Linked DNA regions of Streptomyces venezuelae. The protein of the gene in region 1 interacts with the protein of each later gene in a pairwise test. Links are inferred from orthologs where the notes say so. Each region holds a gene or a part of one and is shown in the gene's direction. Other genes may lie near its edges.

The links.
Region 2: the proteins of ctaD (region 1) and DEJ49_RS19045 interact in binary tests that used the Escherichia coli proteins (3 or more experiments, as listed by UniProt). The link is inferred for Streptomyces venezuelae from one-to-one orthologs.

Annotation. Positions count from the first base shown.
Region 1 is NZ_CP029191.1:2,083,682-2,098,761, reverse strand. The notes cover bases 8,241-11,239. They hold ctaD (cytochrome c oxidase subunit I), read left to right. Parts: upstream 8,241-8,871; coding sequence 8,872-10,608; downstream 10,609-11,239. Other genes in these bases: DEJ49_RS09355 (Ig-like domain-containing protein), read left to right, coding at 11,137-11,239; DEJ49_RS09360 (cytochrome c oxidase subunit 4), read left to right, coding at 10,605-11,003; coxB (cytochrome c oxidase subunit II), read left to right, coding at 8,241-8,875. In the rest of the region: DEJ49_RS09415 (multidrug effflux MFS transporter), read right to left, coding at 1-615; DEJ49_RS09410 (MarR family winged helix-turn-helix transcriptional regulator), read left to right, coding at 691-1,182; quinolinate synthase NadA, read right to left, coding at 1,258-2,463; DEJ49_RS09395 (HesB/IscA family protein), read left to right, coding at 2,711-3,067; DEJ49_RS09390 (hypothetical protein), read right to left, coding at 3,160-4,659; DEJ49_RS09385 (hypothetical protein), read right to left, coding at 4,825-5,049; DEJ49_RS09380 (carbohydrate kinase family protein), read left to right, coding at 5,184-6,158; DEJ49_RS09375 (cysteine desulfurase/sulfurtransferase TusA family protein), read right to left, coding at 6,177-7,553; more of coxB, read left to right, coding at 7,913-8,240; more of DEJ49_RS09355, read left to right, coding at 11,240-12,381; DEJ49_RS09350 (response regulator transcription factor), read right to left, coding at 12,502-12,900; DEJ49_RS09345 (heme-copper oxidase subunit III), read left to right, coding at 13,104-13,724; DEJ49_RS09340 (c-type cytochrome), read left to right, coding at 13,801-14,610; DEJ49_RS09335 (ubiquinol-cytochrome c reductase iron-sulfur subunit), read left to right, coding at 14,607-15,080. UniProt on the Escherichia coli protein: Cytochrome bo(3) ubiquinol oxidase is the terminal enzyme in the aerobic respiratory chain of E.coli that predominates when cells are grown at high aeration.
Region 2 is NZ_CP029191.1:4,216,424-4,231,336, reverse strand. The notes cover bases 7,609-10,440. They hold DEJ49_RS19045 (pyridoxal phosphate-dependent aminotransferase), read left to right. Parts: upstream 7,609-8,337; coding sequence 8,338-9,543; downstream 9,544-10,440. Other genes in these bases: clpB (ATP-dependent chaperone ClpB), read right to left, coding at 10,415-10,440; DEJ49_RS19040 (YbjN domain-containing protein), read right to left, coding at 9,624-10,172. Outside these bases: DEJ49_RS19090 (NADH:flavin oxidoreductase), read left to right, coding at 1-930; DEJ49_RS19085 (DUF3151 domain-containing protein), read right to left, coding at 1,131-1,544; fbaA (class II fructose-bisphosphate aldolase), read right to left, coding at 1,629-2,660; pyrE (orotate phosphoribosyltransferase), read right to left, coding at 2,788-3,339; DEJ49_RS19070 (aldose 1-epimerase), read right to left, coding at 3,578-4,372; DEJ49_RS19065 (SRPBCC family protein), read right to left, coding at 4,398-5,315; DEJ49_RS19060 (polyamine aminopropyltransferase), read right to left, coding at 5,376-6,944; DEJ49_RS19055 (DUF2617 family protein), read right to left, coding at 6,971-7,507; more of clpB, read right to left, coding at 10,441-13,033; DEJ49_RS19030 (pyridoxamine 5'-phosphate oxidase family protein), read left to right, coding at 13,174-13,620; DEJ49_RS19025 (hypothetical protein), read right to left, coding at 13,734-14,090; DEJ49_RS19020 (helix-turn-helix transcriptional regulator), read left to right, coding at 14,461-14,913. UniProt on the Escherichia coli protein: Shows aminotransferase activity with methionine and histidine as substrates, and to a lesser extent also with phenylalanine.

The DNA of each region.
Region 1 (15,080 bases):
GTCGCCGAGGACCTCCCGCACTGCCCCGGCCGTCCGGCGCACCCCGCCCGTGTGCCGCTGCCGCGCGGGCAGACTCTCCGGCACACCGATCACGACGGCGAGCGTCACCAGCGCGGACACCCCGGCGAGCACCCAGAACACGGCCCGCCACCCGAAGCCCCCGATCACGGCACCGCCCGCGAGCGGGGCGATGATCGGCGCGATTCCGGCGAGCGTCATCAGCACCCCGAACAGCCGTGCGGCAGCGGCTCCCTGGACCACGTCGGAGACGACGGCCCGGCTGATCACCACCCCCGCGGCCCCGCTGAACCCGGTCAGGAACCGCAGCGCGACCAGCCACCCGAGGGACGGCGCGACGGCACACAGCGCTGTCCCGACCGTGCACACGACGGCCCCGACGAGCAGCGGCCGACGCCTCCCGTACCGGTCGGAGAGCGGCCCGAAGACGAGGTGCCCGAGCGTCATTCCGACGAGGAACGCGGTCAGCGTGAGCTGCACCCCGGAGGCATCGGTTGCCAGCTCGTCGGCCATCCGCGGAAAGGCGGGGAGGTACATGTCGGTGGAGAGCGGACCTATGAACGAGAGCAGCGCGAGCGCGGCGGTGAGCAGGGGCATGACGCAGGGACCTCCGGGAGGGGACAACGGAGATGAAGATACTTATATAAGTATCAGAAACGCTAGCATGGGGGCGTGACCGAGCAGAGGAACGCGGAGAACGACGAGCCCGACCGCAGGCTCTTCCAGCACGCCAGGGAGTTGACCCCCGCGCTGTACGCGCTGTCGCGGGTCCTGCGCTTCCAGGGCATGGAGGAGGCGGGGCTGTGGCGGCTGCCGCCGTCGGAGCTGGAGTTGCTGCGCTACGTCCACGCGGAGCCCGGCACGACCGTGAGCGTCCTGGCCCGCGAACTGGGCCTGCACGCGAGCAATGTGAGCGCCACGGTGCGGGGGCTGGTGAACCAGGAGCTGCTGGAGCGCGAGAAGGACCCGAACGACGGCCGGGTGGTGCGTCTGAAGCCGACCCTCAAGGCGGAGCAGGGCATGGCCCTGATCGAGAACGCCTGGGCGGAGATCTTCGCCGACGCGCTCGCCGGGCTGGACGACGAGCAGCGGGCGGCGCTGGCCGCGTCCGTCCCCGCACTGGAGGCGCTGGCCACGGCGCTGAAGGAGCGTAGAACGCGGTAGGTCGAAGGAGAGTAGAACGCGGTAAGGGGCACCCGCAACAGCGGGTGCCCCTTACCGGACCGCGGAGGAGAAGGCCTACGGCAGCGCCAGCATCCGCTCCAGCGCCAGCTTCGCGAACTGCTCGGTCTCCCGGTCCACCTCGATCTGGTTGACGAGCTTGCCGTCCGCGAGGGACTCCAGCGTCCAGACCAGGTGCGGCAGGTCGATCCGGTTCATGGTCGAGCAGAAGCAGACCGTCTTGTCGAGGAAGACGATCTCCTTGTCCTCTGCGGCGAAACGGTTCGCCAGCCGCCGCACGAGGTTCAGCTCCGTGCCGATCGCCCACTTGGAGCCGGCCGGCGCCGCCTCCAGGGTCTGGATGATGTGCTCCGTGGAGCCCACGTAGTCCGCCGCCGCGACGACCTCGTGCTTGCACTCCGGGTGCACCAGCACGTTCACGCCGGGAATGCGCGCCCGGACGTCCTCCACGCTCTCCAGCGAGAAGCGCCCGTGCACCGAGCAGTGCCCGCGCCACAGGATCATCTTCGCGTCGCGCAGCTGCTCGGCGGTCAGGCCGCCGCCCGGCTTGTGCGGGTTGTAGACGACGCAGTCGTCCAGCGAGAGGCCCATGTCGCGCACCGCGGTGTTGCGGCCCAGGTGCTGGTCGGGCAGGAACAGGATCTTCTCGCCCTGCTCGAAGGCCCACTCCAGCGCGCGCTTGGCGTTGGACGACGTACAGATCGTGCCGCCGTGCTTGCCCGTGAACGCCTTGATGTCGGCCGAGGAGTTCATGTACGAGACGGGCACGACCTGCTCGGCGATCCCGGCCTCGGTCAGCACGTCCCAGCACTCGGCGACCTGCTCGGCGGTGGCCATGTCGGCCATCGAGCAGCCGGCGGCCAGGTCGGGCAGCACGACCTTCTGGTCGTCCGTCGTCAGGATGTCCGCGGACTCGGCCATGAAGTGCACACCGCAGAAGACGATGTACTCCGCGTCCGGCCGCGCGGCCGCGTCACGCGCCAGCTTGAAGGAGTCGCCGGTGACGTCCGCGAACTGGATGACCTCGTCGCGCTGGTAGTGGTGGCCCAGCACGAAGACCTTGTCCCCGAGCCTCTCCTTGGCGGCGCGGGCGCGCTCCACCAGGTCCGGGTCGGAGGGGGACGGCAGATCGCCGGGGCACTCCACACCGCGCTCGCTCCTGGGGTCGGCCTCGCGGCCGAGGAGGAGCAGGGCGAGGGGCGTGGGCTGTACATCGAGGGTCACGCTGTCCGCGGGGGACTGGGCGGTGGTCACAACACGCACCCTTTCTGACTCTGCAGACGATCCTTTTCGTCTAATTGACGTTATCTATCATAACCGCTTCGTGTCAGTTTGACGATGGCCATAGTGTCGATGTGACGCATTCGCCGTCCGGCGGCCCGCTGTTCCCCGCCGCGCCATGTGCGAGCATGAAGGGGTAAGACGTAAGCGCTCGGCCCGGAATGAATCCGCGGCCCCGCCGGTTGCAACCGTCGGCAAGCAGTCTCCGTACAACCCGGGAGAGAAGCAGATGTCCGTATCGGACGAGACCACCACCGTGAGCGACGGCATCCTCCTGTCGGACGCCGCCGCGGCCAAGGTGAAGGGCCTGCTGGAGCAGGAGGGCCGGGACGACCTGGCGCTGCGCGTCGCCGTTCAGCCCGGCGGCTGCTCGGGCCTGCGCTACCAGCTGTTCTTCGACGAGCGCTCGCTCGACGGCGACGTCGTCAAGGACTTCGACGGCGTGAAGGTCGTCACGGACCGCATGAGCGCTCCCTACCTGGGCGGCGCCTCCATCGACTTCGTGGACACCATCGAGAAGCAGGGCTTCACGATCGACAACCCCAACGCCACGGGCTCCTGCGCCTGCGGCGACTCCTTCAGCTGAGGCTGCGAGGCACCCACGTCGAAGGCGGCGGCCCCCTGAGTTTCCAGGGGGCCGCCGCCTTCGTGCGTACCGGTATCCGTGGGGACCGGTACCTACTTCCGGCGGACCGTCTCGCCCGCGGAGTCCACGACCTTGCGATCGCCCAGGGGCTTGTCCAGAGTGACCTTCTTCTTCAGGTCCTTGGCCATCATGACGCAGACGTCACCGGTCTTGCCGGTCTCCTCGACCGTGACCTTGACGCGGTCGCCGTCCTCCCGCGCGGACGCCGCGTACTCACCGCAGGCGCTGCCCCAGAAGTGCACGGTCAGCGACTTCCCGTCGGCGGTGTAGGACGTGAGGCGCGTCTTGTCCGCCGGCGTGTTCGGCGTGCCAGGCGTGCTCGGTGTGCCGGGCGTGCTCGGCGACGTCAGGTACTCGGGCGCGACCGCCGGGTGCGTCACCGTGAACGTGTCCTGCGCGCCCTGCGGCTTCACGTCGAACAGCCAGGACGGTACGAGGGTCTGCTTGCCGTCCACGAAGTGCGTCGCGAGGCCGAACGTGGCGCCGCTGACGGCGACCGGCTGCGGCTTCGGCGCCTCGGACGACGGCTTGCAGGGGGCCTGCTCCGGGCCGCTGCCGCCTTCGGACTTCGTCTCGTCGTCGGCGTGCGGCACCGGAGTGGCACAGCCGCCGATGCCGCCATGGCCCTCGACGCCCGACCTGTTCAGCCGGTCCAGGGTCTCCTGCGCGCTGATGACGGGGTACTTCGCGCCCTTCTCCGGCGCCTTCAACTGGCCGCTGCCGCCGACCACTTCGCCGCCCGCGCCGACCTGGATGCCGGTCGACCAGCCGTACGTCGGCAGGCCGTCCACCTTCGGGTCGGCGTTCACCACGCGTACGGCACCCATCAGCTGGCGCGCGTCCAGCTTCGCGTCGTCCTGGCCGAGGACCTTCAGGACGGGCGCCGCGGCGTCCTTGGCCGCCTGCTCGCCGACCGCGTCACCCGTCTCGCCGTTCGGTGCGGTGGAGCTCCTGGAACAGGGCTTGCCGCGCAGGCAGTTGTCGGTGCCGCCCGTGCCGTGCGCCGCGTAGGTCCAGGTGCCGGGCGCCTGCTTGTTCACCTGCAGCGAGGGCCCCGAACCGTCGTTGGAGTGGCCCACCCTCCAGGTGCCGTCCTGCGAGGTCGGCGTCCCGTCCACGCCCAGCGCCTTCGCGAGCCTGCCGACCTCGGCCGCGGTGACCTCGCCGCGTGCGTGGTAGACCGACGCGGACTCCGGGCCCTCGGGCAGCTGGGTGGTCGCCCGGTACCGCACGCCGTTCGGGTCGGGCTCGCCGGGCGCGATGCCGTGGGAGTCACCGGTGCCGCCGGTGCCGCTCTTGTCGTCACCGCCCTGCCGGTCGGCGGCCGGATAGCCGTCCAGGGCGAGGGGCGGCGGATTGCCGCCGTCCCCGGCCGGTGCCCCGTCACTGCCGCCGCCGCCGGACGCGGACGCCGCGAAGTACGCCCCACCGCCGCCGACCAGCAGCACGGTGGCCGCGACCGAGGCGACGGCCAGGCGGGACCGCCGCCGCTGCGGCTCGGACGCCTCGGAATCGGATCGCTCGGTGCTCACCGCATCGCTCCTTCGACTGCACTGCTGTCCCGGACATCCCACCGGTGCCGCCACCGGTGGGCCTCGTCGTATCCCAGTTCCCCTTTACGGGGGACGGCGATGGGACGCAGGAGGGGAGCGCACGGTTCCCTTCGGCGCGCGCCGGGACCCTGCGATCAGTCTCCCTCAGTCTCCGTACTCCGACATTTCGCCGATCAGACGGGCGGAGGACAGCGGGACGGTGATGCCGTGGATCAGCGAGGGCGGCACGGGGGCGGCCGCGGTCGCGGCGGGCACCGCCCAGTGCGGTGCCATGCGGGCGCAGTCGCCGCGCAGCGACTCCATGCTCTCGGGGGCCTCGGCGGCCGTGGCGCGACGGTGCAGGACGACATCCTTCGGGATAACGGTCATAACGGCACCGTATGCATCCGGACGCTCACGAAAAAAGCCCTACTATCGGGTAGTTTTGGCACTTCAGGCGGGGTGCCTCGACCCGGTAGCGTGAACTGTCAATCCTCGCCTCTCCTCCACAGGAGCACCCAGCCGTGCGTATCGCAGTCACCGGCTCCATCGCCACCGACCACCTGATGACCTTCCCCGGCCGCTTCGCCGACCAGCTGGTCGCCGATCAGTTGCACACGGTCTCCCTCTCCTTCCTCGTCGACGCCCTCGATGTGCGCAGGGGCGGCGTCGCCGCCAACATCACCTTCGGCATGGGGCAGCTCGGCACCCGCCCGATCCTGGTCGGCGCGGCCGGCTCCGACTTCGACGAGTACCGCGCCTGGCTCGACCGGCACGGCGTGGACACGGCCTCCGTCCGCATCTCCGAGACGCTGCACACGGCGCGCTTCGTCTGCACCACGGACGCCGACCACAACCAGATCGGCTCCTTCTACACGGGCGCGATGAGCGAGGCCCGCCTCATCGAGCTGAAGACGGTCGCGGACCGCGTGGGCGGCCTCGACCTCGTCTCGATCGGCGCCGACGACCCCGAGGCGATGCTCCGCCACACCGAGGAGTGCCGCTCCCGCGGCATCCCGTTCGCCGCGGACTTCTCGCAGCAGATCGCGCGCATGGAGGGCGAGGAGATCCGCACGCTCCTCGACGGGGCGACGTACCTCTTCTCCAACGAGTACGAGAAGGGGCTCATCGAGTCCAAGACCGGCTGGACCGACGCCGAGATCCTCTCGCGCGTCGGCCACCGCGTGACGACTCTCGGCGCGAACGGCGTCCGCATCGAGTCCGCCGGCAAGGACCCGATCGAGGTCGGCGTCCCGGAGGAGGAGGCGAAGGTCGAGCCGACCGGCGTCGGCGACGCGTTCCGCGCGGGCTTCCTCTCGGGCCTCGCCTGGGGCGTCTCCCACGAGCGCGCCGCCCAGGTCGGCTGCATGCTCGCCACCCTGGTCATCGAGACCGTCGGCACGCAGGAGTACGAGCTGCGCCGCAGCAACTTCATGGACCGCTTCACCAAGGCGTACGGCCACGAGGCCGCCACCGAGGTCAAGCCGCACCTGGCCTGAGCCCCGGGCGCCGACCGATCACGAGCTCCGGCGGACCACGTAAGCGACACCGCGGTCCGCCGGCCGCTCGCCCACGTACTCCTGTTCCTGGGTCCAGCACCAGGCGGGGATGTCCACGGCCGCGACCTCGTCGTCGGCGAGGACGGTGACGGTGCCGCCCACCCGTACCCGCCCGATCGCCTTGGCCAGCTCGATCACCGGCAGCGGACAGCTCATCCCGAGCGCGTCCACGGTCACGGCCTCCGCGGCCCCGTCCCCGCCCCCCACCGGCGCCCCCAGGGTCTCCCGCACGCCCCGCACCACCCGGGGCAGCACATCGAGGAACCGTTCGATCTCCGCCTCCTCGACGCCGAACGGCAGCGACACCCGTACGTTCCCCTCGCTGACCACCCCCATGGCGCGCAGCACATGGCTCGGTGTCAGCGTCGAGCTGGTGCACGAGGACCCGGACGACACGGAGAAACCGGCCCGGTCCAGCTCGTGCAGCACTGTCTCCCCGTCGACATAGAGACAGGAGAAGGTGACGAGGTGCGGCAGCCGCCGCACGGGGTCGCCCACCACCTCCACGTCCGGCACGAGCCCCGGCACCCGCGCCCGGATCCGCTCCGTCAGCTCCCGCAGTCGTACGGCCGCCGCGTCCGCCTCGGCCCGCACCGCCCGCAGCGAGGCGGCCGCCGCCACGATCGCCGGAATGTTCTCGAAGCCGACGGCGCGCCCGGACTCCCGCTCGTCGACGGGCCCCCGCACGGCGAAGCGCACTCCCTTGCGTACGACGAGAAGCCCGACTCCTGCCGGGCCACCCCATTTATGGGCACTCCCGGTCAGCAGCGACCAGTCCCCGTCGACACGTCCCCAGGGCAGCGACTGCGCCGCGTCCACCAGGAGCGGCACCCCGGCGGCCCGGCACACCTCCGCGACCCGGGCGACCGGCTGCACCGTGCCGACCTCGTGGTTGGCGGACTGCAGACAGGCGAGCGCGGTGTCCTCGCGCAGCGCCGCGGCATACGCCTCCGGGTCCACCGCCCCGCCGCGGTCCACCCCCACCTCGGTCACCGCCCCGCCGTCGCCCTCATGGGCCTCGGCCGAATGGAGTACCGACGAATGTTCGACGGCCGACACGATCAGGTGGCGTCCGACGCGCCGCCGCCCGGCCAGCGCCCCGGCCATCCCGGAGTGCACGGCGCGGGTGCCGGAGGAGGTGAAGACGAGCTCGTCGGGCCTGCAGCCCACCGCGTCGGCGGCCGCCTCACGCGCGGCATCGAGGAGCAGCCGGGCCCGCCGCCCCTCGCGATAGAGCCGCGAGGGATCGGCCCACCCCTCGTCAAGGGAGGCCTGCAGCGCCTGCCGCGCGACGGGATGAAGGGGAGCGGAGGAGGCAACGTCGAAGTAGGACACGCGTCAACGCTAAGACGTCACCCGAGCACCCCGCCCAGGGGGAGCGCCCCGCAGGGGCAGCCCTGCAGGGGCGCGGGGAACTGCGCGAGCAACCACCCTCCACCCGCACCCGCGGACCAGCGGATTCCACCCAGCTCGTGGGCGCTCCAAGGCTCCGTCAGAAACCGGTCGAGGGGCGGGCGTCCCACCCTTCGGAGTGACCCGCGGCGCGTTAGGCACCCTCCCCGCGCGACCCCAAATAGCGTCCAGTAGGGTTTGGTCCGCATAAACATCCAAACCCCTGCCCGCCGCAGGGCGGCGACCGACCAGCGTGAAGGCCGCAGCCGACCGCGCGGGCGAGACTCTCGGGAAGGCGCTACGTGAGTCCCAACGGCTCCGACCGCTCGTCGCGGCGCCCGATGCGGCGGAAGCTGCCGCAGGTGCTGACTGCGGGCCTGATCCTGGCGACCGCCACCGGTTGCACATACAAGGATTTCCCCCGCCTTGGAATGCCCACCCCGGTAACGGAAGAGGCTCCGCGGATTCTCTCCCTCTGGCAGGGCTCGTGGGCGGCAGCGCTCGCCACGGGCGTGCTGGTCTGGGGTCTGATCCTGTGGAGCGTCATCTTCCACCGGCGCAGCCGCACCAAGGTGGAAGTACCGTCGCAGACGCGTTACAACATGCCCATCGAGGCGCTCTACACGGTGGTTCCGCTCATCATCGTGTCGGTCCTCTTCTACTTCACGGCACGTGACGAGTCGAAGCTCCTCGAACTCGACGACAAGCCGGCCCACACGGTCAACGTGGTCGGCTATCAGTGGAGCTGGGGCTTCAACTACATCGAGGACGTGCCGGGTTCCGACAAGGGCGACGCCAAGACGTCCAAGGACCTGGACGCCATTCCGGACCGTTTCCGCAAGGACTTCCCGGCCAACGCCGGCGGTGTCTACGAAGTCGGCACGCCCGGCGAGCGGAACCCCCAGAACGGCAACCCCGGACCGACCCTCTGGCTCCCCAAGGGCGAGAAGGTTCGTTTCGTCCTGACTTCGCGTGACGTCATCCACTCCTTCTGGGTGGTGCCGTTCCTCATGAAGCAGGACGTCATCCCGGGCCACACCAACGCCTTCGAGGTGACTCCGAACAAGGAGGGCACCTTCATGGGCAAGTGCGCCGAGCTCTGCGGCGTCGACCACTCCCGGATGCTCTTCAACGTCAAGGTCGTCTCTCCCGAGCGCTACAAGCAGCACCTCGAGGACCTCGCGAAGAAGAACCAGACCGGTTACATCCCGGCCGGCATCGAGCAGACGGGCCACGAGAAGAACCGGGAGACGAACAACCTGTGAGCATCCTCAACGAACCCCAGGGTGCCGCGGCAGCAGACTCGTACGAGGACGAGCTGCCGGTCAGGCGCAAGCAGCCGGGCAACGTCGTGATCAAGTGGCTGACCACCACCGACCACAAGACGATCGGCACGCTCTATCTGGTCACGTCGTTCGCGTTCTTCTGCATCGGCGGCGTCATGGCGCTCTTCATGCGCGCCGAACTGGCCCGTCCCGGCACGCAGATCATGTCGAACGAGCAGTTCAACCAGGCGTTCACGATGCACGGCACGATCATGCTGCTGATGTTCGCGACGCCGCTGTTCGCCGGTTTCGCGAACTGGATCATGCCGCTGCAGATCGGTGCGCCCGATGTGGCGTTCCCGCGGCTGAACATGTTCGCCTACTGGCTGTACCTGTTCGGCTCGCTGATCGCGGTCGGCGGCTTCCTCACCCCGCAGGGTGCGGCCGACTTCGGCTGGTTCGCGTACAGCCCGCTGTCGGACGCGGTCCGCTCGCCGGGCATCGGCGCGGACATGTGGATCATGGGTCTGGCGTTCTCCGGCTTCGGTACGATCCTCGGCTCGGTCAACTTCATCACCACCATCATCTGCATGCGCGCTCCGGGCATGACGATGTTCCGCATGCCGATCTTCGTGTGGAACGTGCTGCTGACCGCGGTGCTCGTCCTGCTGGCCTTCCCGGTCCTGGCCGCCGCACTGTTCGCCCTGGAGGCGGACCGTAAATTCGGCGCCCATATCTTCGACGCCTCAAACGGCGGCGCACTGCTATGGCAACACCTCTTCTGGTTCTTCGGCCATCCAGAGGTGTACATCATCGCCTTGCCGTTCTTCGGCATCATTTCCGAGGTCATTCCGGTCTTCTCCCGCAAGCCGATGTTCGGCTACATGGGTCTGATCGGCGCGACCATCGCGATCGCGGGTCTGTCCGTGACCGTGTGGGCCCACCACATGTACGTCACCGGCGGCGTGCTGCTGCCGTTCTTCTCCTTCATGACGTTCCTGATCGCCGTACCGACCGGTGTGAAGTTCTTCAACTGGATCGGAACGATGTGGAAGGGGTCGCTGAGTTTCGAGACCCCGATGCTCTGGGCGGTCGGCTTCCTGATCACCTTCACCTTCGGTGGTCTGACCGGCGTCATCCTGGCCTCGCCGCCGATGGACTTCCACGTCTCGGACTCGTACTTCGTGGTGGCGCACTTCCACTACGTGGTGTTCGGCACCGTGGTGTTCGCGATGTTCTCCGGCTTCCACTTCTGGTGGCCGAAGTTCACCGGCAAGATGCTCGACGAGCGGCTCGGCAAGATCACCTTCTGGACGCTGTTCGTCGGCTTCCACGGCACGTTCCTCGTCCAGCACTGGCTGGGTGCCGAGGGCATGCCGCGCCGGTACGCGGACTACCTGCACGCCGACGGCTTCACGGCCCTGAACACGATCTCGACGATCTGTTCGTTCCTGCTCGGTCTGTCGATCCTGCCGTTCTTCTACAACATCTGGAAGACCGCCAAGTACGGCAAGAAGATCGAGGTCGACGACCCGTGGGGCTACGGCCGCTCCCTGGAGTGGGCGACGTCCTGCCCGCCCCCGCGGCACAACTTCCTCACGCTGCCGCGGATCCGTTCGGAATCGCCCGCGTTCGACCTGCACCACCCTGAGATCGCGGCGATCGGCCACCTCGAGAACGACGGACAGAAGGACACCGCGCTGTTCGGCGGCGACAAGGAGGCCACGAAGTGAAGATCCAGGGCAAGATGTTCATCTGGCTGAGCGTCTTCGTCCTCGCCATGGCGATCGTCTATGGCGTCTGGTCGAAGGAGCCTGCCGGTACCACGGCGCTCTTCCTGGCCTTCGGCCTGTGCATCATGATCGGCTACTACCTGGCCTTCACGGCCCGGCGTGTCGACGCCTCCGCACAGGACAACAAGGAGGCCGACGTCGCGGACGAGGCCGGCGAGGTGGGCTTCTTCAGCCCGCACAGCTGGCAGCCGCTCTCCCTGGCCGTGGGTGGCGCGCTCGCCTTCATGGGCGTCGTCTTCGGCTGGTGGCTGCTGTACTTCTCGGCCCCGATCATCCTGATCGGCCTGTGGGGCTGGGTGTTCGAGTACTACCGCGGCGAGAACCAGACCCAGTGAGTCTGTAGTTCCCGACGCACCCGAAGGGCCCCGGCACTCCGCGAGGAGCGCCGGGGCCCTTCGGCGTAAGCGACACCCCCACGGACGGGTCACTCGCCGCGCCGGGCGTGATGAACCTTCATACCGTGTGTTTATGAGCCACACTCCGCGAATTCGCACGGTACTGAGCTGCACGATGCTGGTGGCCGCACTCGGTGCGGGGACCACGGCCTGTGGGAGCTCCGGCCACCCGCTCTCGGCCAAGCCGTACGACGCGGCGGACCAGATCGCCTTCAACGGCCCCGTGGGCAGCAAGAAAGCGGATCCGGACAAGCCCCTGGAGGTCACGGCCCAGGGCGAGGACGGGCGCATCACCGACGTACTGGCCACCGACGCGATGGGGCGGTACGTGGCGGGCGAACTCTCGGCCGACGGCTCCCGGTGGCACAGCACCACGCCGCTGGCGGCAGGCGCGCACTACACCGTGCGGGTGAGCGCGGAGGACGACGAGGGGGCGCCGGGCCGCAAGGTCCTCACCTTCGACACCGACCTGCCCCCCGAGAAGAAGCGGCTGAAGGTCACTTTCGGCCCCGACGCGGGCAAGTACGGCGTGGGGCAGCCCGTCACGGCCAAGCTCAGCACCCCGGTGAAGGGCAAGGAGGCCAGGGCGGTCGTCGAGCGCGCGCTGAAGGTCCGCTCGGTGCCCGCCACCGACGGCTCCTGGTACTGGGTGGACAGCGAGACGCTGCACTACCGCCCGAAGGAGTACTGGCCCGCGGGCGCGACCGTCAGGATCTCCAGCAACCTGGAGGGCCTCAAGGTCAAGGACAAGCTGTGGGGCGGCGAGGCCAAGCCCCTGAAGCTGACCATCGGCGACCGCGTCGAAGCCGTCACGGACGCCGGATCGCACTACATGACGGTCTACCGCAACGGCGAGGAGATCAACTCCATGCCCGTGACCACGGGCAAGCCCGGCTACTCGACGCGCAACGGCGTCAAGGTGGTGCTGGGCAAGGAGTACTCCGTACGTATGACCAGTGCCAGCATCGGCGCATCGGACTTCTACGACAAGATGGTCTATTACGCGACACGGGTGACCGACTCGGGTGAGTATGTGCACGCCGCGCCCTGGTCGGTGGGCTCGCAGGGCTCCGCCAACACCAGCCACGGCTGCACCGGCATGAGCACCGGGAACGCCGCCTGGTTCTACGAGACCGTTCGCCAGGGCGACCTCGTGACGGTCATCAACAGCTACGGCGAGGACATGCCGGCGTTCGGCAACGGACTCGGCGACTGGAACCTGAGCTGGAAGAAGTGGCGCAAGGGCAGCGCGCTGCTCTCCGGGACCAAGGAGGGCCCCGCGGCGGCCGACGCGGCCAGGCTGCGGCCGCGGGTCTGACGGCCCGGCAGAGAGGCTGTCAGAGGCATACGAGAGGGCCATGCGAGAGGGGCCCACGCCATGGCGTGGGCCCCTCTAGTGGAATCCGGTGGTGCCGCTCGTGAACCGCTGGAGACTCGCTCAGGCCTCGACGGCCGTCTTGGCGCGCAGCAGCCCGGCCAGGGCGCTCGCGAACTCCACCGGCTCGACCGGAAGCGTCACCGCGGCCTCGGCCCGGCTCCAGGTGGCCAGCCAGGCGTCCTGCGGGCGCCCCATCAGGAGCAGCACGGGCGGCGACTGGAAGACCTCGTCCTTGATCTGGCGGCAGACGCCCATGCCGCCGGGCGCCGACTCGCCGTCGAGGACGCAGACGTCGATGCCGCCCCGGTCCAGCTCCTTGATGACCGCGTGCGGCGTCGCGCACTCGATGAACTGGACCTGGGGAACGTCCGTGGCCGGCCTGCGGCCCGTGGCCAACCGGACTTGCTCGCGGGTGCTCGCGTTGTCGCTGTAGACCAGCACCGTGGCGGTCGGCTGCATTGTTCCTCCGATACGTCGAGCTGTTGCGTCGAGCTGAGCTGTGCCGTCATGGGATCGGGAACCGATGCGCGGATGCTACTCCTCCCGACACCCCGTCAACACCGCTTCGGACAGGCCTCCGATGGGCCATCCGGGCAGGACACACCCCGTAGACACTCCGAACGGCACCCCCCGGGGTGAGGGCGGGATAAGCGACCGACATAATGTCGGTCGTGGCGACAGCAACGACAGTAGATACCGGGCACGCGCACCCGCCGGTCAATCGACCGAACCTCACCAGCGTCGGAACCATCATCTGGTTGAGTTCCGAGCTGATGTTCTTCGCGGCCCTCTTCGCGATGTACTTCACCCTGCGATCGGTGACAGGTCCTGATCACTGGAAGGAAATGGCCTCGGCCCTTAACTTCCCGTTCTCGGCGACGAACACCACGATCCTGGTGCTCTCCTCCCTCACGTGTCAGCTGGGCGTGTTCGCAGCTGAACGCGGGGATGTGAAGAAGCTCCGGATGTGGTTCATCGTCACCTTCATCATGGGTGCGATCTTCATCGGCGGTCAGGTGTACGAATACACCGAGCTGGTCAAGCACGAGGGCCTCTCGCTCTCGTCCGACCCGTACGGCTCGGTCTTCTACCTGACCACCGGCTTCCACGGACTGCACGTGACAGGCGGCCTCATCGCCTTCCTGCTGGTCCTCGGCCGCACCTATGCGGCCAGGAGGTTCACCCACGAACAGGCGACCGCAGCCATCGTCGTGTCCTACTACTGGCACTTCGTCGATGTGGTCTGGATCGGCCTCTTCGCCACGATCTACATGATCAAGTAAGCGGAGGTCGCTCACGCGACGCATCCGAAACATTCCAGAAGCATCGACGCAGAAGATCCTGACACCGGGGTAATCCGTGAAAAAGCTCTCCGCACGACGACGCCATCCGCTGGCGGCGGTCGTCGTCCTACTCCTCGCGCTGGCGGCCACCGGGGGGCTGTACGCCGCGTTCGCGCCGGCGGACAAGGCGCAGGCCGATGACACCGCCCAGTCCCTCGCCATCGACGAGGGCAAGAAGCTCTACGCCGTGGGCTGCTCCAGCTGCCACGGAACCGGCGGTCAGGGCTCCTCCGACGGTCCGAGCCTGGTCGGCGTGGGCGCCGCCGCTGTCGACTTCCAGGTCGGCACCGGCCGCATGCCGCTCCAGCAGCCGGGCGCCCAGGCGCCCAAGAAGAAGGTCATCTACAACCAGGCCCAGATCGACCAGCTGGCGGCGTACATCTCGTCGCTCGGCGCCGGTCCCTCGGTCCCGACCGAGAAGCAGTACAGCCCGGACGGGGCGGACATCGCCAAGGGCGGCGAGCTGTTCCGCACCAACTGCGCCCAGTGCCACAACTTCACCGGTGAAGGTGGCGCGCTGACGCACGGCAAGTTCGCGCCGTCGCTCGAAGGTGTCTCCCCGAAGCACATCTACGAGGCCATGCAGACCGGCCCGCAGAACATGCCGTCCTTCCCCGACACGACGATGCCGGAGAAGAACAAGAAGGACATCATCGCGTACCTCGACGCGGTCAACGGTGAGAAGACCGAGAGCCCTGGCGGTCTCAAGCTGGGTGGTCTGGGTCCGGTCAGTGAAGGCCTCTTCGGCTGGATCTTCGGTCTCGGCTCGCTGATCGCGGTCGCCGTGTGGGTCGCCGCTCGGACCGCAAAGGCCAAGAAGTCATGAGTAGCCAAGAGATTCCAGAAGAGAACCTGCCCAGCAAGCAGGAGACCGAGCACGGCTCGGTGGCGGTGACGGAAGAGAACCCGTTCGCCGACCCGGGGCTGCCGCCCCACGAGCACCGCGTCCAGGACATCGACGAGCGGGCCGCCAAGCGGTCCGAGCGCGCCGTGGCGTTCCTGTTCACGCTGTCGATGATCGCGACGGTCGGCTTCATCGCCTCGTACGTGGCGATCCCCGCCGACAAGAGCGTCTTCATCTGGCCGATCGGTCACATCAGCGGCCTCAACTTCGCCCTGGGCACCACCCTCGGCGTGGCGCTGTTCTGCATCGGCGCGGGCGCGGTCCACTGGGCCCGCACCCTGATGTCCGACGTCGAGATGACCGACGAGCGGCACCCGATCGCGGCCGAGCCCGAGGTCCGCGCCAAGGTCATGGCGGACTTCAAGCAGGGTGCCGAGGAGTCGGGCTTCGGA
Region 2 (14,913 bases), 2.1 Mb from region 1 along the record:
GGCACGTACATCGACCACGACTCGGCCGGCAGCAGCCATCGCGTCCCGCGCTTCCACGGCGAGGCCGCGCTCGCGGGCTGGCGGCGCGTCGCGGAGGCCGTGCACGCGGCGGGCGGCAAGATCGTGCCGCAGCTGTGGCACGTCGGCGCGACCCGCAACGAGGGCGACGGGCCCTTCCCTGACGCGCCCCCGGTCGGCCCCTCGGGCCTGAACCTCGACGGTGAGCCGAAGGGCCACGCGCTGACGTCCGCCGACATCGACGAGATCATCGCCGCGTTCGCGCGCGCGGCGGCCGACGCCGAGCGGAACGGCTTCGACGGGGTCGAGCTGCACGGCGCGCACGGATACCTGATCGACCAGTTCTTCTGGAACCGCACCAACCGCCGCACCGACGGCTACGGCGGCGACATCGCCTCACGCGCCCGTTTCGCGACCGAGATCGTCGAGGCGGTACGAGCGGCGGTCTCGCCTTCATTCCCCGTGATCCTGCGCCTCTCCCAGTGGAAGGCGAACGCCTACGACGAGAAGCTGGCCGCGGATCCGGCCGAACTGGACGCCCTGCTCGCCCCATTGGCGACCGCGGGCGTCGACGCCTTCCACGCCTCCACGCGCCGCTACTGGCTCCCCGAGTTCGAGGGCGACGACCTGAACCTCGCGGGCTGGATCAAGAAGCTCACCGGCAAGGCCACGGTGTCCGTCGGCTCGGTCGGCCTCGACAAGCAGTTCACGGCCGCGGCGACGTTCTCCACGGAGACCACGTCGACCGCCGGCATCGACCGGCTCCTCGACCGCATGGAGCGCGACGAGTTCGACGTCATCGCGGTGGGCCGGGCGCTGATCGCCGACCCGGAGTGGGCGAACAAGGCGCTCACGGACCGGGTGTCCGCGGCGGCCCCGTACGACGCGGGGATGCTGCGCAGGCTGCTCTGACTCCGTCCGCGGCGCCGCCGTGGCTGGTCGCGCCCACGCGGCGGAGCCGCATATGTCACAGCCCCGCGCCCCTAAAAGCACCACCTCCCCGGCGCCGGGAGGGTTTCAGCCCGTCCGGCGATTGAGGACGAGGCCGTTCAGGCCGAAGAGGGGGGTCCGGGGGCAGCGCCCCCGGGCGGTGGCCCGGACCCCCCGTGCCGTCAGCCGAGCGTCTTCGACGCCGTCTCCGAGGAGTCACGGAGGAAGCCCGCGCAGCGCTCGTACTCCTCCTGCTCCCCGATCGCCTGCGCCGCCCGCGCAAGGGCATGCAGCGCACGCAGGAACCCCCGGTTGGGCTCGTGCTCCCACGGCACCGGCCCGTGGCCCTTCCAGCCGCTGCGGCGCAGCGAGTCCAGACCCCGGTGGTAGCCCGTACGGGCATACGCGTACGACTCGACGACACTGCCCCGCTCATACGCCTCGTCGGCGAGCTGCGCCCAGGCGAGCGAGGACGTCGGGTACTTCGCGGCGACATCGGCGGGCGCCGCACCGTTCGCGAGCAGCTCGCGCGGCTCGGGGTCGTCGGGCAGGTGGGTCGGGGGCGGTCCCCCGAGCAGATCCTTGTGAATGGCCATGGGCCAAGTCTGCGCCATACGCGTGCGGGCCCGGCACCCAGGGAAGGGTGCCGGGCCCGCACGGAGCCGTAAACGCGTAAACGCCTACTTCAGCCTCGTGCCCGTGGAGCGCAGGTTCTCGCACGCCTCGGTGACCCGCTTGGCCATGCCCGCCTCGGCGGCCTTGCCCCAGGTGCGCGGGTCGTACGTCTTCTTCGAGCCGACCTCGCCGTCGACCTTCAGGACACCGTCGTAGTTGCGGAACATGTGGTCCACGACGGGACGCGTGAACGCGTACTGCGTGTCGGTGTCGAGGTTCATCTTGACGACGCCGTTCTCCAGGGCCGTGGAGATCTCCTCGGCGGTGGAGCCGGAGCCGCCGTGGAAGACGAAGTCGAACGGCTGCGAGCCCGCGGCCTTGCCGTACTTCGCGGCGACACCCTCCTGGAGGTCCTTCAGGAGCTCGGGGCGCAGGACGACGTTGCCCGGCTTGTAGACGCCGTGGACGTTGCCGAAGGACGCGGCGAGCAGGTAGCGGCCCTTCTCGCCCAGGCCCAGCGCCTCCGCCGTACGCAGGGCGTCGTCGACGGTCGTGTACAGCTCGTCGTTGATCTCGTGCGTGACGCCGTCCTCCTCGCCGCCGGTCGGGGTGATCTCGACCTCAAGGATGATCTTCGCGGCGGCGGCCTTCGCGAGCAGCTCCTGGCCGATGGCCAGGTTGTCGGCGAGGGTCTCGGCGGAGCCGTCCCACATGTGCGACTGGAACAGCGGGTTCCGGCCGGCCTTGACGCGCTCGGCGGAGATGTCGAGCAGCGGGCGGACGTAGCCGTCGAGCTTGTCCTTGGGGCAGTGGTCGGTGTGCAGCGCGACCGTGATGTCGTACTTCGCGGCGACGATGTGCGCGAACTCGGCGAGCGCGACCGCGCCGGTCACCATGTCCTTGTTGTGCTGGCCGCCCAGGAACTCCGCGCCACCGGTGGAGATCTGGATGATGCCGTCGCTCTCGGCCTCGGCGAAGCCGCGCAGGGCCGCGTGCAGGGTCTGCGAGGACGTCACGTTGATCGCCGGGTAGGCGAACTTGCCTGCCTTCGCCCGGTCGAGCATCTCGGCGTAGACCTCGGGAGTTGCGATGGGCATGTGTCCGCTCCTTGTGATGTGCGGGGTATGTGCTGGGCCCTGACCTATGGGGGCGACATCATCGTCGCCCCCATCTTTCCAGACTCGCCGGGCGGTACCGGCCGGTCGAAAGTCCTCGGAACCTGTCTCAGTCCGTCAGGCCGAGGTCGTCCTTCGAGTACGCGAAGAGGTAGGGCACGCCCGCGCCCTCGGTGATCTTCTCGCCGGCGCCGGTGGCCCGGTCCACGATCGTGGCGACGCCGACGACCTCGGCGCCCGCCTCGCGGACGGCCTCGACGGCGGTCAGCGGCGAGCCGCCGGTGGTGGAGGTGTCCTCGACGACCAGGACGCGGCGGCCCTTGATGTCGGGGCCCTCGACGCGGCGCTGCATGCCGTGCGCCTTGGCGGCCTTGCGGACGACGAAGGCGTCCAGGCGCTTGCCGCGGGCGGCGGACGCGTGCAGCATCGCGCCGGCGACCGGGTCGGCGCCCATGGTCAGGCCGCCCACGGCGTCGAAGTCGAGGTCCTTGGTCAGGTCGAGCAGGACCTGCCCGACCAGGGGCGCGGCCTCGCCGTCGAGGGTGATCCGGCGGAGGTCGATGTAGTAGTCGGCCTCCAGGCCGGAGGAGAGCGTCACCTTGCCGTGCACGACGGCCTTGTCCTTGATCTGCTGCAGCAGCTCGCCGCGTACGTCAGTCATGCGCAGAAGCTTAGGGTCTGTCCGGCGGGTCAGGCCGCCATGGGTGGGCCGTCGCCTCTTCGTGCGGGTGAGCGGCGGTCTGGTGCGTGCAGCTGCAAGGCGGAGGAAGGCGGCGACGCGATGGGGGTGTCCCCTGGTCGAGCGGAGCCGAGAGCTTGGGGAAGTCGGCAACTGACGACAACGCCGCAGATGTGCGTGCCGGACCGCCGCGTCCCAGGCATGACCCGCCGGACAGGCCCTACAGCCGACGCCACGTCCACGTCGTCGCCGTCTCGAGGGGCTCGATGGGGGTGACCAGGCGCGGGTCGGTGTTGAGGCCGTTGGGCGGGCCCGTCTGGGGCTCCACGCAGACCGCGGCGTCCTGCTCGTCGTAGACGACGACCCACGGCTCACGGCTCTTGACGTTCACCGCGAGCCGACCGGGCCAGGTCAGGGTCACGTCGACGCCGTCGGGCATGCCGAAGCAGTCGTCCCAGGGGCCCGGCCGCACGTCGATGCGGCGGCCCGTGGGCAGGTGGTCGTCGCCGCGCTCCTCCTGCCAGGCGGCGTCGAAGTCGATGCGGACGGGTTCGCCGCCGTCTTCCAGGACCCGGTTGAACCAGGGGTGCCAGCCGGCCTGCGCGGGGAACGAGTCGCCGTACGTCTCGACACCCATGCGCAGCGTCAGACCGTCCTCGGTGAGCTCCACGATCTGGGTGACGCGGCCGGGGTAGGGCCAGGGGTCGGTCAGGTCGTACGTGAAGACCGCCTCGGTCTTCGACGTCCGCGCCGTGCGCCACTCGGCGTCGCGCGCGAAGCCGTGGATGGCGTGGGGCGGGGAGTTCAGCGGCATCTGGTGGACGGCCGCGCCGTCGCGGAACCGCCCGTCGGCGATCCGGCCGCACCAGGGCACCATCGGGAAGCAGCCGTACTTCTTCCCCTGGCGCAGCAGCTCGACGCCGCCGACACGCAGACTTCCGATACGGCAGCCGTTGCCCGGCTGCACCGTTACTTCCGCGTCGCCCGCGGTGAGGGTCACGTCTTCGGTACTCACGGAGCCGAGCCTATGACGTGGAGCGTCAGCGGCGGCGGCGCAGGGCCCGGCCGACGACGATCGCCGAGGCGAGCGCGAGGGCTGCGGCGGGCGCGGCCCAGCGGAGCGTGGCGTTGGCGGCCAGGGACTCGGGGGCGGGCGCCGGTGCGTACCGGCCGCGGGGCGGGGCGTGGTCGACCTCCTCCGCGCTGCGGCCGATCATGGTGCGGCGGGCGTGGGCGGCCTCGGCGGGCGGTACGCCGATGGTCTCCAGGTCCTCCAGGTCCTCGATGGTCTCCAGGTCCTCGATGTCGTCCGCGTCGTCCAGGACGTTGGTGTCGTCGAGGTTGATGCCGTCGTCGTCGAGGTCGTCGACGTCGTCGAGGTCGTCGGCGTCGCTCAGCGGGTCCAGGGACGGCGGCGGCACCTCCGTCCGGAACACGGTCACCGTGTGGGTCGGCGGCTCCTCCGACGCCGGCTCCTCGGGCGTCGGTTCCTCGGGTGCCGTGTCGGGCGGCGCCCCCGCGCCGAGCGCCTCGGCGAACCGGTCAAGGAGCCGGTGCACCGCGGACTCCACAGCCTGGGGAGAACCCTCCGTGATCCGCCCGTCGGCGGTCCCGCTCCCGCCGAAGACGAGGTTCGTGCCCTCGGGGAGCGGTTCGAGCCGCACGGTCAGCGTGAACTTCACCGAGCCGGAGCCGCGCACTTCCTCGCCCTCGGCCTCCAGCGCGTACGTCCCGTCCTTGCGGGCGTCGGTCCGCGCCGAGCCGCGGTAGGTGATGGAGTGCCCGTCGACGCGGACTTTGAGGCGCCCGGAGAGCGGCCCGGCCGTCTGCCCCTCGCCCCCTTCGTCACGCCCTTCGTCGCGCTGGAGCCCGGGCACCGCCCCGGCGACCCTCTCGGGGTCGGCAAGGACCTGCCGGAGCCGCTCTGCGGAGACCGGGACGAACACCTCATGCTCCATGGCAATTGAGCCTACCCACGTGTCCGCCACCATGTGCGACAGTTCGCCGGTCCGTGTACGTCAGTTCGCGTAACGCGGATGCATCAGGGTGGACGGCGCGAGACCCCGCTGCCGCGTCAGCTCGGCCGCGGGCCCCCCGGCGCGCACCACCGCCGACCCCGCCGCCCTGCGCAGGACCGGGCGGGTCCGCGAGGCCAGCACGAAGCCCCAGTCGCGGGGCGCCGTCGGCCCGCCCGCCGTGCGGTCGGGCCCGGGGGCGAACCCGGACTCCCTGCCGCCCACCCGGTACGCCACGGTCCGCAGCCCCGCCGCGCGCAGCGTCGCCTCGACGGTCCAGAAGACACGGGGTCTGGTCGTCAGGGGCCCGGCGTGGACGGCGAGGCGGCCGCCGTCGGCGAGGACGCGAGTGGCGAGGCCGTAGAACTCCTGGGAGTAGAGCTTCGTGCTGGGCGTGATGCCGGGGTCGGGCAGGTCGGAGATCACCACGTCGTACCGCGTGCGGGCGAGGCGCAGCCAACGGAACGCGTCGGCGTGGATCACGCGGACGCGCGGGTCGCGGTAGGCGTGGGCGTTGAGCTCGCTGAGGGCCGGGTCGTGCCGTGCGAGGTCGACGACGCCCGTGTCGAGTTCGACGACGTCGACGCGGCGCACGCCCGGGTGGCGCAGGATCTCGCGGGCCGCGAGGCCGTCGCCGCCGCCGAGGACCAGCACGCGCGCGTGGGGCCCGCGCATCGCGGGGGCGACGAGACCCCGGTGGTAGCGCGCCTCGTCGCGTCCGCTGATGCGCAGGCGGCCGTCGAGGAAGAGGTCGAGGGAGCCGAGCCGCCCGCCGGTGAGGACGACTTCCTGGACGTCGGTCTGCACGGCGACCCGCACGTCCCTGCCGTACACGGCGCGCCGGGCGGCCCGCTCGAAGTCGTCGACGAGCACGGCGGCGGAGGCGAGCAGGGACAGGACGACGACGTTGACGGTGAGGAGCACCCAGCGGGCGCGGACGCTCAGATCCTGCCGGAACAGGCCGAACACGAGTGCGCCGCCCGCGATCGCGTTGACGGAGCCGGTGAACAGGGCGCCCGTCAGCTGTCCGAACAGTGGCAGGAGCAGGAAGGGGAAGGCGAGCCCGCCGACCAGCGCCCCCACGTAGTCCGCGGCGAACAGGTCGGCGACCGCGCCGCCCGCATCCTGTCTGCGGATGCGCTGGATGAGCACCATGAGGAGCGGCACCTCGGCGCCGATGAGGACACCGATGGCGAGGGAGAACGCGACGAGCAGATACCGCGAACCGCCCGCCCACAGCTCGCCCCTGCCGCCGGACCACGCGAACGCCGCGTACAGCACCATGGCGCTGCACCCGCCGACCAGCGCGAGCGCCGATTCGAGGAGGCCGAACCAGGCGGACGCGTGGTGCCTGAGGCGTTTGGCGAGGAGCGAGCCGATGCCCATGGCGAAGACCATCACGGAGAGCACGACGGACGCCTGGGTGACCGAGTCACCGATCAAGTAGGCGGCGAGGGCGACGAGTTCCAGTTCGTAGACGAGTCCGCAGGCAGCGCAGACGAATACGCCCGTGAGGACGAGGAAGCGTCCCGTCCGGGGCGACACCGGCAGGCGCACCGTCGACTCGATCACGCCTGGAACGCTACGTCACCGCACGCTCACACCGGGTCCCCCACATGGGTGTAAACCGGGGTGCGCACCCCCACCCGTGTACGGGTCGCGACGAGTTGCCCCTCCTGGGGGTACGCGTGCCACGTACGCCACATCAGGGCCCCTTCGTGCCGCTGCGCGAGGAGCGCGGTGAACGCGTGCGGGCTGCCGGGAAAGACGCCCGCGAGCCCGTGCGGGTGCTCGGCGACGAGGGCGAGCAATTCCTGTGCGCGGCCCGCGAATTGGCCGTGCGACAGGACTTCCACCCGCGCCGCGAATTCGTACTCCCATTCGCCGACGCGCTTGGAGACGCCGAGCGGCAGCGGCGTACTGCTGCCGGGGATACAGGCCACCGTCTCGGAACAGCCGCCCCGCTCCTCCTCCAGGAGGACCTGATGCGAGGCCCCGAGGAGCCTCAACTGCATTCTTGCGTCGTCCAGTTCGAGGTCGAGGGTGGCGAGCGCGGGCAACGGCTCGCGCCCCAGGGCCCAGGCGAGATCCGCGGCGCGCGTGTCGGTATAGCCAGTCTTCAGGGTCGTGAGCATGGGTCGGCTCCGCTAACACGCAATGGAGGTGGGGCCGGCGCACCCGGAAGAGGCTCCGGGCGGTCGGTATGCCGGCTCGTGCCCACGAAAACGTCTTACGGGTTTCCGGATCGCTGTCCGTGAAACCTGTGCCGGTCGGTGAAACCTGCGCCGGTCCGTGAAACCTGCGCCGGCCTGTGAAACCTGTACCGGACGTCCGAGGGCGGTGCTGACGTTTAAGAGGGAATCATGGTCGGCGACACTGCCACTGCACTTTTACCCAACTACGTACGGTTTCCATCCCCATGAGGGCTACACAGTTCAACTGTTCAGTACAGCCACATGGCACGACACAGAAACGCCCGGCGGTGGTTTGAGCCGCCCCGCCGGGCGTTTCCGTGGACCGGTGGACCAGCTGCCCCGTGTCAGCTGCCTCCACCGCATCCGCCCCCGCCGCCTCCGCACGAGGACCCACCGCCCCCGCAGGAGGACCCGCCTCCGCACGAGGAGCCGCCGCCGCACGACGACGAACCGCCGCCGCACGAGGACCCGCTGCCCCCGTGTCCGCTCCCGGCCCACCAGCTGCCGCCGCCCGCCGACCCCGACGCCGCCCCCGAACCACTCCACCGCGACCGGTTCCCGCGCCGGCCGCGTCCCCCGTAACCGACCGCCGCGACCAGCGCGAGCACGAGCACCGCCACGAAGACGAAAGCCACGATCATGGCCCCCACACTCCTTCCGTTCCCCCGAAGCCGGTCCCCCCGTGGGCCGTGCTCCGTGCGTGACAGGGGGATGCCCCTGCCCGCACCGGCGCAAAGCAGAGTTGAGGAACTCCAGAGGTTCGGCGCAGGATGGCGGCCATGACCTCCACTTCCGGGAGCGGGCGCCCGCTGCTCAATCGCCGCCTCGCCGAGTTCGGTACGACGATCTTCGCCGAGATGTCCGCCCTCGCGGTCTCCACGGGCGCGATCAACCTGGGCCAGGGCTTCCCGGACACCGACGGGCCCGAGGCCGTCCGTGAGGCGGCGGTGCGGGCGCTGCGCGACGGGCGCGGCAACCAGTACCCGCCGGGTCCGGGCGTCCCCGAGCTGCGCACGGCGATCGCCGAGCACCAACTCGCCCGGTACGCCCTCTCGTACGACCCCGACCGCGAGGTCCTCGTGACGGCGGGCGCGACCGAGGCCATCGCCGCATCGCTGCTCGCCCTCGTCGAGCCCGGCGACGAGGTCATCGCCCTTGAGCCCTACTACGACTCGTACGCCGCCTCGATCGCCCTCGCCGGCGGCACCCGCGTCCCGGTCACCCTGCGCCCCGGCGACGGCCGCTTCCGCCTCGACCTGGACGAACTGCGCGACGCGGTCACCGACCGCACCCGCCTGATCCTCCTGAACACCCCGCACAACCCGACCGGCACGGTCCTCACCCGCGCCGAACTCACCGAGATCGCGAACCTCGCCGTCGAACGGGACCTGCTCGTCGTCACCGACGAGGTCTACGAACACCTCGTCTTCGACGAAGCCGAACACATCCCGCTCGCCACCTTCCCCGGCATGCGCGAGCGCACGGTCAGCATCGGCTCGGCGGGCAAGACGTTCTCGTTCACGGGCTGGAAGGTCGGCTGGGTCACCGCGTCGCCGGAGCTGGTCTCGGCGGTCCGCTCGGCGAAGCAGTTCCTCACGTACGTCTCCTCGGGCCCGTTCCAGTACGCCGTGGCGGAGGCGCTCGCCCTCCCCGACTCCTACTTCGACGACTTCCGCGCGGACATGCGCGCCAAGCGGGACCTGCTGAGCGAGGGCCTGACGGCGGCGGGCTTCGACGTCTACCGCCCGGCCGGCACGTACTTCATCACGACCGACATCACCCCGCTCGGCCTCGCCGAGAACGACGGCTTCGCCTTCTGCCGGGCACTCCCGGAGCGGGCCGGCGTCGTCGCCATCCCGAACGCGGTCTTCTACGACCACCGGGACGCGGGCGCGCCGTTCGTACGGTTCGCGTTCTGCAAGAAGACGGCGGTCCTGGAGGAGGCGGTGACGCGCCTCAAGTCACTGGCGGGCTGAGGTCGCACCGCGCACGCCGAGAGCCCGGCGGGCTGGACTGCATCCATCCCGCCGGGCTCTCACATGCCTACGGGCGGCCCTCAGGCCTCGGCGTCGCCCGGCTTCTCGTTGGTCTCGCCCTCGGCGGAGTCGACCTCGGACTCCAGGCCCAGCTGCTCGACGAGCCAGCGGTCGAACTCGATCGCGGCGCGCACCCAGCTGACGGTCGACGACACGAAGTGCTCCAGCGAGACGCCGGTGCCGATCAGCATCTGGGCCTCGCCGATGAGGCGGACCGTGCCGTCGTCGTGCGTGTGGCTGTATACCTTCGGCCACAGGGTCCGGCGGTTCCAGTCGTCGATCGACTCGAGAAGCCGCTGCTTCTCCTCGATCTGGTGGGGCCGGTCGTAGAACGTCCGCACCGAGAAGACCTGCTGGTCGTCCTCGCCGCGGAACATGAAGTACGTACGGAACTCCTCCCACGGCGCCGCGAGGTCGCCCTCGTCGTCGACGACGTGCTTGAGCTCCATCTGGTCCAGGAGCTGCTTGACCAGGTCCTGGTCGGGGACGACGGGGCCCGCCGGTCCTGCGCCCTGCTGCGGTTCGGGCTGTCCCCCGAAATTCGGAATCGAGGACGGGTCGATGCTCACGTACTTTGTCCCTTCGTATGGATGGGCCCATCCTCTCTCAGGAAGGGGCCCCCGGGGCAAGCCCGGCCCCGCGTCTGCCGGGTTTCTGCCGTTCGCCATCTGCGGACAGCCGTGCCCGATCGCGCAGTTCCCCGCGCCCCTTGGAGGGCGCTGCGCGCCCGTCAGGGGCGCGGGGAACTGCGCGAGCAACCACGATCCTGCCGCAGGCGGCGAACCACCTGCTCCGGCAGACGGGATGCCGACTACAGCGACTTACCCGCAGGGGAGCCCGACGCGGGGCCCACGATCAACCCATCCTCGAAACGGTCCACGCGGACCACATCGCCGTCCTTCACCTCGCCCGCGAGGATCTCCTTGGCGAGCTGATCGCCGATGGAGGTCTGGATGAGCCGCCGCAACGGCCGCGCCCCGTACGCCGGATCGTTGCCCTCGTCCGCGAGCCAGGCCAGCGCCTCGGGCGTGACGTCCAGCGTGAGCCGCCGGTCGGCGAGCCGCTTCGCGAGCCGGTTGATCTGCAGCTCGGCGATGTGCGCCAGCTCGTCCTTGGTGAGCGCGGAGAAGACGACGAGGTCGTCGAGCCGGTTGAGGAACTCCGGCTTGAAGGAGGCCCGCACCACCTCCAGGACCTGTTGCTTCTTCTCCTCCTCGGAGGTGAGCGGCTCGACCAGGTACTGACTGCCGAGGTTGGACGTGAGGACCAGGATCGTGTTGCGGAAGTCGACCGTCCGCCCCTGCCCGTCCGTGAGCCGCCCGTCGTCGAGGACCTGGAGCAGGACGTCGAAGACCTCCGGGTGCGCCTTCTCGACCTCGTCGAGAAGGACGACGCTGTACGGGCGCCGCCGCACCGCCTCGGTGAGCTGGCCGCCCTCCTCGTACCCGACGTACCCGGGAGGCGCGCCGACGAGCCGGGCGACGCTGTGCTTCTCGCCGTACTCGCTCATGTCGATGCGGACCATGGCCCGCTCGTCGTCGAAGAGGAAGTCCGCGAGCGCCTTGGCCAGCTCCGTCTTGCCGACGCCGGTCGGGCCGAGGAAGAGGAAGGAGCCGGTGGGCCGGTCGGGGTCGGCGATCCCGGCGCGCGTGCGCCGCACCGCGTCGGAGACGGCACGTACCGCCTCGCCCTGCCCGATGAGCCGCTTGCCGAGCTCGTCCTCCATGCGCAGCAGCTTCTGCGTCTCGCCTTCGAGGAGCCGCCCGGCGGGAATCCCGGTCCAGGCGCCCACCACGTCGGCGATGTCGTCGGGCCCGACCTCCTCCTTGACCATGGTGTCCTTGGCCTGGGCCGCGGCCTCCTCCTCGGCCTCGGAGGCGGCTTCCAGGTCGCGTTCGAGGGTGGGGATCTCGCCGTAGAGGAGCTTGCTCGCCGTGTCGAAGTCGCCGTCGCGCTGGGCGCGCTCGGCCTGGCCGCGCAGCTCGTCGAGCTTCTCCTTCAGCTCACCGACACGGTTGAGGGACTGCTTCTCCTTCTCCCAGCGTGCGGTGAGCCCGCGCAGCTCCTCCTCCTTGTCGGCGAGATCGCGCCGCAGCTTGTCGAGCCGCTGCTTGCTCGCCGGGTCCGTCTCCTTGCTGAGCGCCAGCTCCTCCATCTTCAGGCGGTCGACGGCGCGCTGGAGCTCGTCGATCTCGACGGGCGAGGAGTCGATCTCCATGCGCAGCCGGGACGCGGCCTCGTCGACGAGGTCGATGGCCTTGTCGGGCAGGAAGCGCGAGGTGATGTACCGGTCGGAGAGCGTCGCGGCGGCGACGAGCGCGCTGTCGGCGATCTGGACCTTGTGGTGCGCCTCGTACCGCCCCTTGAGTCCGCGGAGGATCGCGATGGAGTCCTCGACGCTCGGCTCGGCGACGAGGACCTGCTGGAAGCGGCGCTCCAGGGCCGGGTCCTTCTCGATCCGCTCGCGGTACTCGTCGAGGGTGGTCGCGCCGACCATCCGCAGCTCGCCGCGGGCGAGCATGGGCTTGAGCATGTTGCCCGCGTCCATGGCGGAGTCACCGCCCGCGCCCGCGCCGACGACGGTGTGCAGCTCGTCGATGAAGGTGATGATCTGCCCGTCGCTCTCCTTGATCTCGGAGAGGACGGTCTTGAGGCGCTCCTCGAACTCGCCGCGGTACTTCGCGCCGGCGACCATGGCGCCCAGGTCGAGGGAGACGAGCCGCTTGTTCTTCAGCGACTCGGGGACGTCCCCCTTCACGATGCGCTGGGCGAGCCCCTCGACGACGGCGGTCTTGCCGACGCCGGGCTCGCCGATGAGCACGGGATTGTTCTTGGTCCGCCGCGAAAGCACCTGCACGACGCGCCGGATCTCCTGGTCCCGCCCGATGACCGGGTCGAGCCTGCCCTCGCGGGCCGCGGCGGTGAAATCGGTGCCGAACTTCTCCAGGGCCTTGTACTGGCCCTCGGGGTCGGGTGTCGTCACCCGGCGCCCTCCCCTGGTCTTCTCGAATGCGTCCAGCAGCTTCCTGCTGCCGGCTCCGTGCTCGGTGAGTACGTCACCCGCCCTGCCGCCCTTGGCGGCGATGCCGATGAGCAGGTGCTCGGTGGAGAGGTAGTCGTCCCCGAGCTCCTTGGCGCGCTGCCCGGCGTCCGCGACGACGGCCAGCAGGTCGCGGTCGGGCTGCGGCGGCGCGACGGTGGACCCCGTCACGCTGGGCAGCGCGGCGAGAGCCCGCTCGGTGTCCGCGCGGACGGCGGCCTGGTCGGCGTCGACCGCGGCGAGCAGGTCGACGATGTTCTCGTTGTCCTGGCCCTCCAGCAGCGCCAGCAGCAGATGCGCGGGGGTCAGGTCGGGGTGACCGTCCTTGACCGCACGGCTGGTGGCCGCGTTGATCGCGTCCCGGCTCCTGTTGGTCAGCTCAGCGTCCACGCGTGTCTCTCCTCCTTACGGGTCCACGGGGTCCGGGCCCCCTGCGAGGCCTGACTTACCCAACGTACACAAAGTTGAGTCTATTCCACTCAAGGAGCCCCGAGAAGTCCGGCCGGGCCCGAACAGCTAAGTTCCGACCCATGGCACCCACGGCACCCACGCCCCCTCCGAGCCGGCGCATCGACCTCTCCGCCCCTCCCGAGCCCTACCTCAGCTTCTGGCGGGAACGGCGCGTCTGCACCCTGACGACCCTGCGCCCGGACGGCACGCCGCACGTGGTGCCAGTCGGCGTGACGTACGACCCGGAGGCGCGGGTCGCCCGCGTCCTCGCCCGCAAGACGAGCCGCAAGGTCGCGCACGTGCTGGCGGCGGCGGGCACGGAGGGCCCCGGGGCGCGGGTGGCGGTCTGCCAGTTCGAGGGCAGGCGCTGGGCGACGCTGGAGGGACTCGCGGAGATCCGTACGGAACCGGCGGAGATAGCGGAAGCGGAACGCCGCTACGAGGAACGCTACGGGCGGCGCCCGTCCCCGAACCCGGACCGGGTCCTGATCGAGATCAGCCTGACGAAGGCACTGGGCAAGGTCTGAGTACCCCGGACCGGCCCGGCGACACACCACAGCGGCGCCACCGTGTTCAGGTCCACGGTGGCGCCGCTGCTGGGGGAAGTACCTGCGCGATTTACAACGACGGGGGAATCGCGTCAGGCACTGCGGGGGGTGGCTGTGATGTTGTCCGGGACGCTCACGGCGTCCGGGTCCTGCTGGCCCTGCTGCCCGACCATCTGGTGGTCGCGCCGGTCGAGATTGACGAAAACCATCCCGTACCGAATGGCGCACCGCACGGGCTGCGGCGCACCGCGCGGCCGCCGCAGGCACCGGTAGGCCCGGATCTCCTCCTCGTCGTCGCGGGTGACGACGATCGGCTCACCGAGCAGGGTCACCATCAACGAGTCGCCGCGGTGGGGGATCGCGGTCACAAGGTCGATGAAGTGCCAACCGGATCGATAGGCGGTGGCCATTTCACGGCGGAAAGTACGGTCGTCGGGAGGGGTGCTCATGCCGCGCCTCCCTTGGGAACGGACGACCAAATGACATCGCCTTTACCGCCGGACGCCCATACGACGTCCCCCTTGGCGGAAGAGCTCCAGATGACATCCTGGGTCGTCACACCCGACTCCGACGCGTGCGTTGCAGCGGCATCGGCGTCCGAGAGCGCATCGAGACCACTGAACGCGCTGGCAGCCAACCCAACGGAGAAGGCACAGACAAGTACCGAGCGAAGCATTCCCTTGCGCATAGCGGGCTTCGTCCTCACTTCCATAGCGACTCTCCCCCGGCCTTCAAAGACGATGGCTCATTCAGCCATGCGAACACCACAGGACCGATGCATCATGTTCCTGCACGTTCAGGACCCTGGGGGGTGGAGCTATGACAACAAACAGCCCAATTAGGGCACATCCACACGCCATGGCCGAACTATGTGATGCGGGAAAGCGGCTCTACGCCACGGCGCTGCGGACCGGACGCATCCGGCGGGCGGAAGCGGAAGCCGCTCCCTGCCTGATGGAGTTCGCTCTCCTGGACCCCGATCCCGACGACGCCGAGTGGCTCCGCCCCGTTCCGCCGACGTCCGCCCTCGCACAGCGGCTTCGGCCCATCGAGCGGGAGATCCAGGAGCGAAGGACCCTCGCGAACGAACTGTCCGACGCTTTCGAGCCATTTATGGCCATCAGCGCCCAGGACCGGCCCGCCGTGCATTCGATCACCGTCCTGGAGGGCGGGAGTCGCATCAACGCGGCCATACAAGTCGCGATAGCCGAGTGCCAGTCCGAGGTCATCACGGTGCAGCCCGGCGGGGGCCGCAGCGAGGAGATCGTCACC